Regions from separate parts of the Shewanella mangrovisoli genome, predicted to be linked through region 2. Evidence: predicted binding sites of a transcription regulator. Region 2 holds the regulator's gene; each other region holds the start of a gene.
What was found. Region 2 encodes sigma-54, which starts transcription at its own class of promoters, with help from an activator protein. Its sites were predicted from a motif close to GTTGGCACGNNNNTNGNNT; they were not measured.
Positions count from the first base shown of each region.

Region 1: a site for sigma-54 is predicted at 3,294-3,312, ahead of glnA (glutamate--ammonia ligase). Genes of this name have one in related genera too.
Region 3: a site for sigma-54 is predicted at 3,222-3,240, ahead of K0H60_RS12425 (YccF domain-containing protein). Genes of this name have one in related genera too.

Region 1 is NZ_CP080412.1:384,713-389,398, forward strand. It holds gene K0H60_RS01815 (TonB-dependent receptor) at 1-1,396, opposite strand, end outside; gene glnA (glutamate--ammonia ligase) at 1,800-3,209, opposite strand; gene typA (translational GTPase TypA) at 4,194-4,686, shown strand, end outside.
Region 2 is NZ_CP080412.1:829,821-834,506, reverse strand. It holds gene lptA (lipopolysaccharide transport periplasmic protein LptA) at 1-298, shown strand, start outside; gene lptB (LPS export ABC transporter ATP-binding protein) at 295-1,026, shown strand; gene K0H60_RS03680 (RNA polymerase factor sigma-54) at 1,133-2,608, shown strand; gene hpf (ribosome hibernation promoting factor) at 2,637-2,924, shown strand; gene ptsN (PTS IIA-like nitrogen regulatory protein PtsN) at 2,927-3,370, shown strand; gene rapZ (RNase adapter RapZ) at 3,367-4,221, shown strand; gene K0H60_RS03660 (HPr family phosphocarrier protein) at 4,208-4,483, shown strand; gene mgtE (magnesium transporter) at 4,683-4,686, shown strand, end outside.
Region 3 is NZ_CP080412.1:2,817,032-2,821,717, reverse strand. It holds gene K0H60_RS12440 (substrate-binding periplasmic protein) at 1-643, shown strand, start outside; gene K0H60_RS12435 (M14 family metallopeptidase) at 750-1,775, shown strand; gene K0H60_RS12430 (alpha/beta fold hydrolase) at 1,775-2,644, shown strand; gene K0H60_RS12425 (YccF domain-containing protein) at 2,730-3,137, opposite strand; gene K0H60_RS12420 (1-aminocyclopropane-1-carboxylate deaminase/D-cysteine desulfhydrase) at 3,422-4,369, shown strand; gene K0H60_RS12415 (hypothetical protein) at 4,373-4,633, opposite strand.

The DNA of each region.
Region 1 (4,686 bases), 450 kb from region 2:
CGGCTCCCGTGGCTTTGCCAGAGGCGATCGCCACCTGTTGGTTATAACCGATAAAATCATCAACACTGTTTTCCATGTGTTGATAACGATAGCCAGCGTTTAGCACCAAAAAGCTATTCATCTCCCAACTGCTTTGGATAAATGCCGCAATAGACTCGACGGTAAAGTCGACATAACGGCCGGTAGTGAACAGCTCGCGCATCACTAAGCCGCCGTGTTGGTTGGCAGCATCGAGGTCGAAGCTCATTTGGTTCGAATCAAAACTTTCTTTATCCCAATCTAGTCCCCAAGTGAGTGTGAGGCTATCGACGGGTTTGGATTCAACGACCGCCTTCAAACCATAGATGCTGGTGTTTTGGGCCGATGCTGAGAAGTTGTAGACGCCGCTGGTTTCATTGACATAGGGGAACGGGTGGAAATCCAGATTCTCTTTGCGATAAAAGCCTTGTAAATACAGGGTTTGACCCAGAAACTCATCCTGGGAGTAGGACAGATTCAGTAAAGTGCGCTCGGTGGCGGGGCTGCGGTCAGCGTCCAATCCTTTACGGGTTTCCAGCACTGAGGCATCGCCCGTGACACCGGAGAAGTTCTCACCCATATACAGGCCATGTTCTTCGTCTGAACCATTTCGATAGTATTGCGCCATGGCGCTGAGGCTGGCGTCATTGGCAAGCTGCCAATCCATATTCGCCATCAAATCATAACCTTGGGTGTACTGCATTCCGGTTTGGGAAATATCCAGCATCACAGGATTGTCACTGCCATCAAACCACTGGCCGTTTTCCTGCCAAGCGGCGCTGAAGCGCCCCTTAACAGAATCGCTGCCCCCGGTAACCGCCAGCGCGGTGCGATAATCTAAATCATCACTGCTATTAAAGCCGGACTTAAATCCTGCTTCGGCTTCGAAGGTATCACTGCTGTCCGCCGCTTTTTTAGTGACGATATTAATGGCACCGCCCAGTGCGCCACCACCATAGATAGCCGACGCGCCAGCCAGTACTTCGATGCGCGCAATATTGAATGGATCGATACTGTCTAGCTGACGGCTAATGCTGCGGGAGGTGTTCATCGACACGCCATCGATTAATACCACCATGGCGCGGCCGCGAATATTCTGGCCAAAGTTGGTGCGCCCTTGGCTGGACACATCCATCGACGGCACTAAGGCGGCGAGCATTTCCTTAATCCCTTTGCCGCTATCGGTTTGCTCGCGAATGCTGGCTTCATCAATGATCCACACAGTGCTGGAGAGATCGCTGATTTGGGTCGGTGAACGGGTTGCGGAGACCACCATGCGCTCCATCTCGTTTTCAGTGGCTGTTGCCACATTAATAAGCCCCAGTTGGCAGATAACTGCGGCGGCGACTAGGCTTATCGGCCCCATAGACTTAGGCATAGCATTCTCCATCAAAACAACAGGTACATGAGAAGCCAAAAGGACAGCACTGTGGTGACATTTTCTCGCGACCCAGAAAGCGTTTTTAATGTTTTGAATTCAATGCGCTAACTGAATATGAATGGAGAGTATTCCGTGTTTGGCTCCAAAAAAGACGCATTATTATAGTTGTAATCAAGAATCGTTCTTAATTGAATTTACAAAGCCTTTACTTTTTACGCGTCCTACATCACCAGTCGATAACAAATGGACAAATAACAGCGAGAGGTTAGGGTTTATATGTAGAGGTGTCGAATATGCAGGGGGAATAATTAGGAATCACAGAGCGATAGAGATAAAAAAGCCCCGACAGAAGACTGTCGGGGCTGCTAGATGTTGTGCAGCTAATCGATGCCGTTAGCCATTACAGGCTGTAGTACATCTCGAACTCTAATGGGTGAGTTGTACGGCTTACACGCTCAGCTTCTGCAGATTTCAGTGCAATATAAGATTGGATGAAATCTTCGCTGAATACACCGCCGCGAGTTAAGAACTCGTGGTCAGCTTGCAGGTTCTCAAGTGCGTTTTCTAATGAAGTCGCTACTTGTGGGATTTCAGCCGCTTCTTCCGCTGGCAGATCGTACAAGTCTTTATCCATAGCTTCGCCTGGATGGATCTTGTTTTGGATACCGTCGATACCCGCCATCAGCAGTGCTGCGAAACCTAAGTATGGGTTTGCATGTGGATCTGGGAAGCGAGTTTCGATACGACGGCCTTTAGGGCTTGGTACAACTGGAATACGGATTGAAGCGCTGCGGTTACGTGCTGAGTAAGCTAACATCACTGGCGCTTCGAAGTGTGGCACTAAACGCTTGTAAGAGTTAGTGCTTGGGTTAGTGAAAGCGTTCAGCGCGCGAGCGTGCTTGATGATACCACCGATGTAGTACAGTGCAGTTTCACTTAAACCAGCGTATTTGTCGCCTGCGAACAGGTTCACACCGTCTTTAGACAGAGATTGGTGAACGTGCATACCGCTACCGTTGTCGCCAACGATTGGCTTAGGCATGAAAGTCGCAGTCTTACCGTAGGCGTGAGCCATGTTGTGTACTACGTACTTCAGAATTTGGATTTCGTCCGCTTTCTTAGTCAGAGTGTTGAAGCGAGTTGCGATTTCGTTTTGACCCGCAGTCGCCACTTCATGGTGGTGAGCTTCAACGACTTGACCCATTTCTTCGAGCACTAAACACATAGCGCTACGTAAGTCTTGTGATGAGTCAACAGGAGCTACTGGGAAGTAACCGCCTTTCACGAATGGACGGTGACCAGTGTTACCACCTTCGTAGCTAGTGCCAGAGTTCCATGCCGCTTCTTTAGCGTCGATTTTCACGAAACAACCAGACATGTCAGTACCGAAACGTACGTCGTCGAACAGGAAGAATTCTGGTTCTGGTCCAACTAATACAGTGTCAGCGATACCGGTAGAGCGTAAGTATTCTTCCGCTTTTTTCGCGATAGAACGTGGGTCGCGGTCATAACCAGTCATAGTGCCTGGCTCGAGAATGTCACAGCGGATCAGTGCAGTGGTTTCTTCGGTGAATGGGTCTAATACAAACGTGGTTGGGTCTGGCATCAGTACCATGTCTGATTCGTTAATGCCTTTCCAGCCAGCGATTGACGAACCGTCAAACATTTTGCCGTCTTCGAAGAAATCAGCGTCTACCTGATGAGCAGGAATAGATACGTGCTGCTCTTTACCTTTGGTGTCGGTAAAACGTAAATCAACAAACTTAACTTCTAATTCTTCAAGTTGCTTTAAAACTGATTCAACTGACATTCTCAAGTCTCCGGTAGGGTAAAGGGATGTCCCTTCTATAATCTTTTAACTCAAGTCGCGCTTGAGCCAAACTTACAAGCTATATAGCGATATCTATGCCAACAATTTAAGATGTTGATAATAAAAGGCTATATATTTTAGTACACAACAATTTACTCAGTTCTGCACTATATTGGTGCGTTTGTATGTGGCATTTTGGTGCATTAATCCATTTTGGTGCGCACCGTTACAACACCATTTTAGTGCACGGTATTTGAGTGCAATCTCGCTACGCCCATTTATCCCGAACTCGTCGGCCCATTAAGCTCATGGACAAGCTGGATTGATATCTCAATTCTGGCTTTTGACAGCGTTCGAAACCAAACAAAGCACATGAATCTAGCACATTAGTGAGGTGAGATAACCGTGCAAGCTCACTATTTCAATCGCACGCAATAATGTCACAAAACTGTGGCAACCTAAGCTGTTTTTCGCGAGACAGTTATGGTTGGATATATTGAATAACTTTTAATTATCAAAGCATTAAAATCGTTGTTCGCAATGGGGAATAGAGTTTGTTGAAACTGAGGCCAAAGTTATCCGCTGAAATCGCTAAATGGCGCCAGCCGGGCTTATTTCGCTGCTCACTCTGGCGCGTCACGGCTTGATGGCGTGGATTGACTATACTTATGGCGGCTTTGGGCCGAGCGGCAAAAGTAGCGCAGAGTGAAAAACAGTGAATTCAGCTGCTTAGCTTAGTTGATGACAAGATAAACTGGCGAATTGCCTGCGCATTAACGGTGCATTTAGGCTATTTGACTCGGGCGAGAGAGTACCTTTTGAGCACAGTGCTCAAAAAATTGTTTTATAAGTGTTCAAAAATAATCCTGTGCGGCGAGGCCGCTCTGGAGTAGAATGTCACGCTTTTTTATGGCGACTCAACGTAGATTGCTATAACGAATATTGAAATATCCCTATTTTTGTTTGATGGTAAGAGGTTTATCCGTGCTAGAGAATTTACGTAACATCGCCATTATTGCGCACGTTGACCATGGCAAAACGACCCTGGTTGACAAGCTGCTGTCGCAATCAGGAACCCTTGCAACCCGGGGAGAAGCTACTGAGCGGGTGATGGACTCCAACGATCTTGAAAAGGAACGTGGGATCACGATTCTGGCAAAGAATACTGCCATCAAGTGGAACGACTACCGCATTAACATCGTAGACACCCCTGGCCACGCCGACTTCGGTGGTGAGGTTGAGCGCGTACTGTCTATGGTGGACTCAGTATTACTGCTGGTTGACGCCGTTGACGGTCCAATGCCACAGACTCGCTTCGTAACCAAGAAAGCGTTTGCCCAAGGCTTAAAGCCAATCGTTGTTATCAACAAGATTGACCGTCCTGGTGCTCGCCCTGATTGGGTTATCGACCAAGTATTCGACCTGTTCGACAACTTAGGTGCGACTGACGAGCAATTAGATTTCCCAGTGGTTTACG
Region 2 (4,686 bases):
TGCGACTTACAGCCAAATTCTCGACGATGGACGCCCAGCTTCGGCTAGCGCCAAAGAAATTCGCTACGAAATGGCGACCCGCACCCTGACCTTAACAGGCTCAGCGACCCTAGACCAAGCGGGTAGCCAAGTGACGGGTAACCTCATCCGTTACGATATTATTCAGCAAAAACTGATCGCTGAGAGCACAGGTAGCGGCGATGATCGCGTGATTACCATTATTCAACCTGACAACTATCAGGAAGAACTCAAGAATCAGCCTGCGGACAAACCTGTGAAAAAACAGGATTCTAAATGACCCAAATCACCTTAAAAGCACAGAATCTCGCTAAGAGTTATAAGAGTCGTCAGGTTGTGAAAGATGTCAGCCTGACGGTCAAAACGGGTCAAGTCGTCGGCCTGCTCGGCCCAAACGGTGCGGGTAAAACCACCACCTTTTACATGGTCGTGGGCTTAGTCAAAAGCGATAAAGGCCATATCTTTATCGACGATGATGATTTAACCGCCGATCCCATGCACCTGCGCGCCCGCAAAGGCATTGGTTACCTGCCACAGGAAGCCAGTATCTTTCGCAAGCTGACAGTGCACGACAATATCATGGCGGTACTGCAAACCCGTAAAGAGCTCAATCGCGACCAACGCGAAGAAGAGCTGGAACATCTGCTCGAAGAGTTCCATATCACCCATATTCGCGATAGCCAAGGCATGTCGTTATCGGGCGGTGAACGTCGCCGCGTCGAAATTGCCCGCGCCTTAGCGGCCAATCCTAAGTTTATTCTGCTCGATGAACCCTTCGCCGGTGTCGACCCGATTTCGGTTATCGATATCAAGAAAATCATCGAACAACTCAAGAGCCGAGGCCTTGGGGTACTGATCACAGACCACAATGTGCGCGAGACTTTAGACGTCTGTGAACATGCCTACATTGTCAGTCACGGAAACCTGATTGCCGAAGGAACTCCCGCAGAGATCTTAGACAATCAGCAAGTTAGGGCTGTGTACTTAGGTGAACAATTCAGGCTATAGTTACTTAAACAGAGCCAATTAGCCTTGAATTTTGGCTTAGTAAGCGCCATCAATATGATAACAAGCGGCCTAAATTCAAAATAATAACGTAGGGATCAGCGGTAACATGAAAGCGTCACTCCAGCTCAAACTGGGTCAACAGTTAACCATGACGCCACAACTTCAACAGGCCATTCGTCTGTTGCAATTGTCGTCATTGGAACTGCAGCAAGAGATCCAGCAAGCCTTAGACTCTAATCCTCTTCTCGAGCTGGAAGAGGAGCAATTCGACGCGCCTACCGAACGTAAGCAAGATATCGCCGATACCGACTTTAGCGAAACGACAGCTCAGCCACAGGAACAAGATAATTCCACCGTAGACATTGCCGAGTCGCTGACCAAAGAATCCCTGCCCGAAGAACTCCCCATGGACACCACTTGGGATGAAGTCTTTACCGCATCGCCAAACTCAGGTTCTGGCGCTAGCCGTGAAGATGACATGCCCTTCCAAGGGGAAACCAGTGAAGGCCTGTACGAACATTTAGAATGGCAAAAAAACCTCACGCCCTTCTCTGAAACCGATTTAGCCATCGCCACCGCGATTATTGATGCCATTGACGATCAAGGTTATCTCACTCAAAGTACTGAAGATATCCTCGAGGCCATGGGCAATCCCGAGATAGAACTGGATGAAGTCGAAGCCGTACTCAAGCGCATTCAACACTTCGATCCCGTCGGTGTCGCCGCAAGGGATTTAAGCGAATGTCTGCTTATCCAACTCTCCCATTTTTCGCCAGATACCCCACACCTCGAAAACGCCCGTATGTTGATCAAAGATCATTTAGATCTGATCGCTGCCCGCGACTTTAGGTTGTTGATGCGTAAAACCAAGCTTAAGGAAGATGATCTGCGCGAGAGCATTGCCCTCATCCAAACCTTAAACCCTCGCCCCGGTTTGCTCATCACCCCTGTCGATGAAGAATATGTCATCCCCGATGTGTCGGTGTCGAAGAAAAATGGTCGCTGGGTGGTCGAGTTAAACCCGGACTGCATGCCAAAAATCAATGTAAATCAGCAATATGCAGCCATGGCGCGCAGCACCAAAAGCCAAGCCGATAGCCAATTTATCCGCGGGCATCTGCAAGAAGCCAAGTGGTTTATTAAAAGCCTTGAAAGCCGTAACGAAACACTGCTCAAGGTGGCAAACTGCATAGTGCAATACCAACAGGGTTTCTTCGAATACGGTGAAGAAGCCATGAAACCTATGGTCCTAAACGATATCGCCGAGGCGGTAGAGATGCATGAGTCCACCATTTCACGGGTGACCACACAAAAATACATGCATACCCCAAAGGGACTTTTTGAACTAAAATATTTCTTCTCAAGCCACGTCGGGACTGATGATGGCGGTGAGTGCTCATCCACGGCAATCAGAGCCTTCATTAAGAAACTGGTTGCAGCGGAAAACCAGAAAAAACCATTAAGCGACAGCAAGATGGCGCAGCTTCTGGCAGAACAGGGAATTAACGTTGCGCGCAGAACCATTGCGAAGTACCGAGAGGCGATGCTTATTCCCCCTTCCAATCAGCGTAAAAGTTTATAGCCTAAAGTGGAAATCGGAGGACGTTTATATGCAAATAAACCTGAGTGGACACCATATCGAGATTACTGAATCGTTACGGGCTTATGTTGAGGAAAAGTTTTCAAAACTTGAACGTCATTTCGAACAGATCAATAATGTGCACGTTGTGCTCAATGTTGAGAAAATGCAACAAATTGCCGAAGCGAGAATCAACCTCACCGGTGGTGAAGTCTTCGCGACTTCAGAGCATGCAGATATGTATGCTGCCATAGACGTCCTGATCGACAAGCTTGATCGTCAGGTTATTAAACACAAAGAGAAGTTAACAAAACACTAGCAATGGAACTTCGTACCATACTGCGGCCGGAATGCACGACCTGCGCCACTCCGGGCAGTAAGAAAAAGGTACTGGAACTTATCAGCGACTTAGCCGCTGCCCAGTACCCCACCCTCTCATCTCAAGAGATCTTCGAAAGCCTAGTGGCGCGCGAAAAGATGGGGAGCACAGGTATAGGTAACGGCATCGCCATTCCACATGGTCGATTAACCGATATAACACAACCCATAGCCATATTGGTGAAATGTGAGGAGCCGATAGCCTTTGATGCTATCGATAAACAACCTGTCGACATTTTATTTGCGCTGCTGGTGCCTGCTGACCAATGTCAACAGCACTTAAGCACTTTGTCCTGCATGGCTGAAAAGCTCAGCGACAAGCAAATATTGAAGCAATTGCGCAAGACGCATGATGAAACGGAACTCTATCAGGTAATCACTGGATGAAACTGGTCATAGTGTCAGGGCGCTCAGGCTCAGGCAAATCGGTCGCACTGAGAGTGCTTGAAGATCTCGGCTACTATTGTGTCGATAATCTTCCTTTGCCGCTGATTGGCAGCTTACTCGAACAGCTCAAGGGCAGTAACGATCTCGTCGCCATCAGCGTCGACGTGCGTAACCTGCCGGAGCAAGACAAGGTACTCGTCAAACAGCTCGCCAGCCTGCCAGAGGGCACTGAACTTACCAGCTTCTTCTTAAATTCCAGCGATAAAGTACTGTTAAAGCGCTACAGCGAGACTCGGCGCTTACATCCCTTATCTAAGAGCCGAGTATCACTACAAGAAGCTATTAAGCTTGAAGGCAAATTGCTCGAGCCCCTGTCACAGCAGATGGATCACTACATAGATACCTCGAATCTGAATATCTATGAACTCAGCGACCAAGTACGGCAAATCCTGCTTGGCAGTGTCGATAAGGAACTGGTGATCAACTTCGAGTCCTTCGGTTTTAAGCATGGTATGCCAACCGAAGCCGACTTTATGTTCGATGTGCGCTTTTTACCCAATCCCCATTGGGAGCCTGAGTTGCGCCCCCTCACCGGCTTAGATGAACCTGTGGCAGAGTTTTTAAATCGCCAGCCACTGGTTAATAAGTTCATCTGGCAAATTGAGAATTTACTCGAGACTTGGTTACCCCACTTAGAGCGTAATAACCGCAGCTATCTGACCATCGCCATCGGCTGTACCGGCGGTCAACACAGATCGGTTTACGTGGCCGAGCAACTGGCTAAACGCTTTAGCAACGGCAAACACAAAGTGAATGCCCGCCACCGAGAGTTAAGTCATGCCAAAGCTTGAGCGCCAAGTCACCATCTGCAATAAACTAGGCTTACATGCCCGCGCCGCCACTAAGCTCGTGGTGCTTGCGTCTGAGTTTGATGCCAGCATTACGCTGATCCAAGGTGAGAAACAGGCCTCTGCCGCCAGTGTTTTAGGGCTCCTTATGCTAGAAACTGGCATGGGTAAAACCATTACCCTGATAGCCGAAGGCCCTGATGCCGAGCCCGCGCTCAATGCCATTTGCGCGCTTATCGACGCTAAGTTCGACGAAGCCTGCTAATAGCCCCGACATCTCACCTCGATGCTCCCTGCCGTTATTCAGTACCCTGTTTGGTTTTGATTTCAGCACCTTATACCAGTAAAACACATTTGTGACTCGACGCCCTCCCGTGCGCTCAATTACAATGTACTGCTGCGCTTTGGCTTAAGTCCTCAACAACCAAACGCCACCCATCCACCGTCGCCACCTTGGAGGAAACATGC
Region 3 (4,686 bases), 2.0 Mb from region 2:
GCAACTGGCACAACAAGGGGCCAGTGTCGCGGTCGCTCAAGCCGCCTTCGAACGTATGGAACAGCAACTGGTCGTGGATTTTTACCCTTGGAGCCGGGCGATAAAATTGGCGGCCATGCCAAGCTCCGATTACATTGGCTATTTTCCAGAATATTATTTTGAAACGGACAAGTTTGTTTTTTCAAAACCGATAGGGATCAGTCCATTAGGCATTGTTGAGCAAAAATCACATCCCATCAGCTGGCACTACTTAGCCGATCTGAACCGCTATACCTTAGGGGTGGTGAAGGACTATGTAAATACCGACTCCCTAGATCTGATGATTGCTTCTGGTACACAGCCCGTCGAGGCCGTGATCTCCGATGAACAAAACATCAAGAAGGTGGCAGCCGGTCGCATCGATGGTGCAGTGATTGATGTCAACGTACTCTATTACTTGTTAAAGCAGCCTCATCTGCAGCCATTGGCGGATAAATTACAGGTGAATAAACAACTGCTTGCGAATAAACAGCTCTACGTCGCGTTTCGTAATACCGAGGAGGGGCGCCATTGGCGAGATGTTTTCGACCAAGGCTTAGCTCAGCTGGATATTGAGAGTATTATGGGGGAGTTGTTGTTTCAGGAGGAAGTGACACGCCACTAAAGTGAACTTGGCTTTGGCTTAATCTGTTGTCATAAATGTGTCGTGGTTCGCCATTAATATCGTCCTAAGGCTATGAGTCGATGCTCATTTCACTTTCTAGGATGATATGAATAACATTCCATTCGAGTTAGATACACTATCGCAACTCATTGATAATCATCATCTTAAACTCAAATATCAGGTTCTTGCCGACATTCCATTTCGGCACCAACATTTTCCGCTCTACAGTGTCGAGTTAGGCGTCACCGAGCGCTCTTGTCCGACAGTGTTATTCGTCGGCGGCGTGCATGGGGTGGAGCGGATTGGCTCCCAGGTAATTTTAGCTTTGCTTAACAGCCTGTTGCAGCGCCTTGCGTGGGACAAACACCTACAAGCGTTATTAACAGACATCCGCTTAGCCTTTGTCCCTGTGGTGAATCCCGTCGGGTTACTGCTGGGGAGTCGCGGTAATGGAAATCAGGTCGACTTGATGCGCAATGCCCCGATAGAGTCCCGGGAAAAAGTGTCTTTTATGGTTGGAGGGCAGCGGCTCTCCTCTAAGTTGCCTTGGTTTCGTGGTCTTGGCGGTATGGAGCTCGAAACCGCGGGGCTGGTGGCTTATGTGCAACAATTGCTTAGACAAAGCACCAGTCTCATTTCCCTCGATGCGCATTCTGGTTTTGGTTTGACGGATCATATCTGGTTTCCCTATGCCCACACGCGCGCGTCCTTTGAAAATGCCCACTTCATTTATCACTTAAAGCAATTATTTGAAGCTAGCTATCCCCATCATGGCCATTATCGGCTTGCGCCCCAGAGCCAGTTTTATCGCACCCATGGTGATATTTGGGATTACTTGTATCGCCAGCATCATGCCCAAGATCCTCAAGCAAATATTCCATTCTTACCTTTGACCTTAGAGATGGGCTCGTGGGCATGGATTAAAAAAAATCCAAGGCAAATATTTAATTTTGCGGGGTTTTTTAATCCGCAAAAAACACACAGACACCACAGGATTTTACGTCGGCACACAGTACTGATGCAGTTCTTGATGGAGGCGGCGTATGCACGGGAATTAGAAGGGCTGACGCCCGAACATCTCACACAACTTACACAGAGTGCGCAGCAGTTTTGGTATCGGGAGCGTTTTTGATGACAACTTGGGTATTACTCAGGGGCTTAATGCGGGATCAACGCCATTGGAATGGCTTTGACCAAAGGTTAAGGCAAAAGGGTTGCAGAGTGTTCACCCCTGACTTGCCCGGCAATGGGATCCTCACTCACCAAGCCAGCCCTTTAACTATCGCTGAATATGCCAGCTCGGTATGGCAACAATTGGATGAGCAATTAGCGGGACAAGCCTTTTATCTGCTGGGCTTATCGATGGGCGGCATGCTCGCCATGGAAATGGCTAAGCAGCGCCCGGAGCAGATAAAGCACCTATTTGTATTGAATAGCAGCGCGGCTAACTTATCGCCCTGGTATCAACGATTTAATGGATTGAATGCTCTGCGTGCTTGGCTCAATCGTTGCCGTGGTCGACAGCTTAATCCCATCGAATCGACGATTGTCCGCTTAACCAGCTATCGCCATCGGCGCGATATTGCCTTGATTGAGCGTTGGAGCCGATATCGCCACGAGTCGACGCCATTTTTCAGCAATGCATGTCGTCAGTTGTGGGCGGCGTTTCGTTATCGCTGCCCAGCGTCTTTAACTGTGCCCGTCAGTATTTTATCGGGTGATCGTGATGCCTTAGTGAATATTCAAACCAGCAGGGCATTAGCACAACAGTTTAAGGTCGACTTGGTTGTCTTGGCCTATTGTGGTCATGACATCACCATAGATGCGCCAGCTAAACTGGCGCATTATCTATTCGAAATCATAAGCCTAGAGCAAGGGGATGGGAGTGCGTCGTTTGCAGATTGTGGCGATTTGCTCGATGAGGAAACCGCCTTTCATGAGGCAAGGTTAGTGCAGTCACTGCCAAACTATTTATCAGCACTACCTACTGACGTAGAGTAGTGCTGAGTGATTTGCCTTACGCTTTAGCGACTATGATTACTACGCTTTAGCGACTATGATTACTACGCCTTCGCTACTGTGGTTATTACGCTTTCGCTACTATGGTTTGCCCGATCGGCGTCAGGCTTAATAGCGCCAGCTTGATATGTTGGATCCCAAAGGGGATACCAATAATCGTCACAAAGCAGGCGAGGGCATGGGCTAAATGACCTATGGCCAACCAAATCCCAAACAGCAAGAACCAAATAATATTGCCTACCATGCCAAAGGCGCCAGTGCCTAAATCTTCACGTCCGGTTAAATGGCGACGATTCATTTGTTCCTGCCCAAAGGGCCAGAAGGTCAATTCGCCAATCACAAAGCAGGCTCGGCCGAAGGGAATACCAATAATACTGATAAAACACAAAATCCCCGCGAGCCACCAGGCGAGTCCCATCACAAATCCACCAAGGACAAACCAAGCGATATTGAAAATTAACCGTAAAAGCGACATTGAATACTCCTTAACTCATTTTAAATCTGTGTTGGAATGATGTTGGCCAACACACAGGATCATTAATTGATACTTAAATGGTGTAAGCGAGAATTGTGCCAAAATATTTTTCATTATTTATCAATAAGATGTTTATGTTGATGACTGTGTGACGTTGTAAAAAATGCTAGATTTTCGCGAAAATGCTTAATAATTACGGACGATGTAGACAAGCTCGCGGTACACTAACGGCCTTGTTTCCTTCGAGTGTATTCATGTTAGCCAATAGCCAGTTGAGTCAAAGCTTGCTCTCTAAGAGTCCAGTAGAGTCTTTTTCCTTTGCCGGGCGCGAGATATTTCTCAAGCGAGACGATTTATTGCATCCTGCGTTTAGTGGCAATAAAGCGCGTAAGTTTGCCTATTTTCTAGATCATGAGTTTACTGGTGTGACTAAGCTGATTGGTCATGGCTCTGCGCAGGCTAACTCGTTGTATTCTCTGTCGGCGCTCGCCAAGCTAAAGGGCTGGCAGTGCGATTTTTATGTTGATCATATCGCTAGCCATGTCCGCACATTGCCGACGGGCAACTATGCCGCTGCTATTGCTAATGGTACGCGTGTCATTGATTTATCAAGCCTGATTGCAGCCAATCCTTCTCTTCATCGTGAGCCTAATTGGATTTGCCATGACTATATTGAGCAGCAAGTCTTGCCTGCTGAGCCTAAGGCTTTGTTTATTCCCGAGGGCGGGCGCTGCCAGTATGCGCAATATGGCGTCAGTCAGTTAGCCGCCGAAATAGCCGCTTGGGCCGAGTCTCAGCATATTTCCGATCTCAAGGTGTTTTTACCCGCAGGTACAGGTACGACGGCGCTTTTTTTAAATCAGTATTTTGTGCGTCAGCAATTGAATATTCGAGTGCTTACCTGCGCCGTTGTCGGCGGCGATGAATATTTAACGCAGCAGTTTTATGAGTTAAATCCCAACTCTGCTGAACATCCACAGATTTTGAATGTGGGGAAGAAATACCATTTTGGGAAACTCTATCCTGAGTTTTATGCCATGTGGCAACGACTCTGTGCCAGCGGTGTGCAATTTGAATTACTCTACGATCCCTTAGGCTTTATGGTGTTAGAGGATTATTTACGGCGCGAGCAACATGCCTCCATTCTCTATATTCATCAGGGTGGGCTATTAGGAAATCAAACCATGTTGCCAAGATACAGACGAAAATACGGTGAGGGTGATGCAGGATAGCGTTTAGCCAACTAACTTATTGCGCTTTAATATTTTGTGGGCGCGTGTGGCTATCTTTTCTAGATGTTTAAGATCTTTCAATCCCGGCGTATCGGTTGAATATTGCCAGTAGCTTATTTCAGCATCCAACATTTCCAGCATTTTTTTAGAACAGCCTAAACACTCACCTTGGCACATTTGCGCTTCATCTAAGTTGAGCGGAATAACCTGTTTAATCTGGGTTATTAAGGTCAGCATAGCCGTTTTAGTATCGGGTTTTGACATAGAAAATACATTCACAAACTGAGTGAGTGATTATATTAGCAGGGGAAAATGCA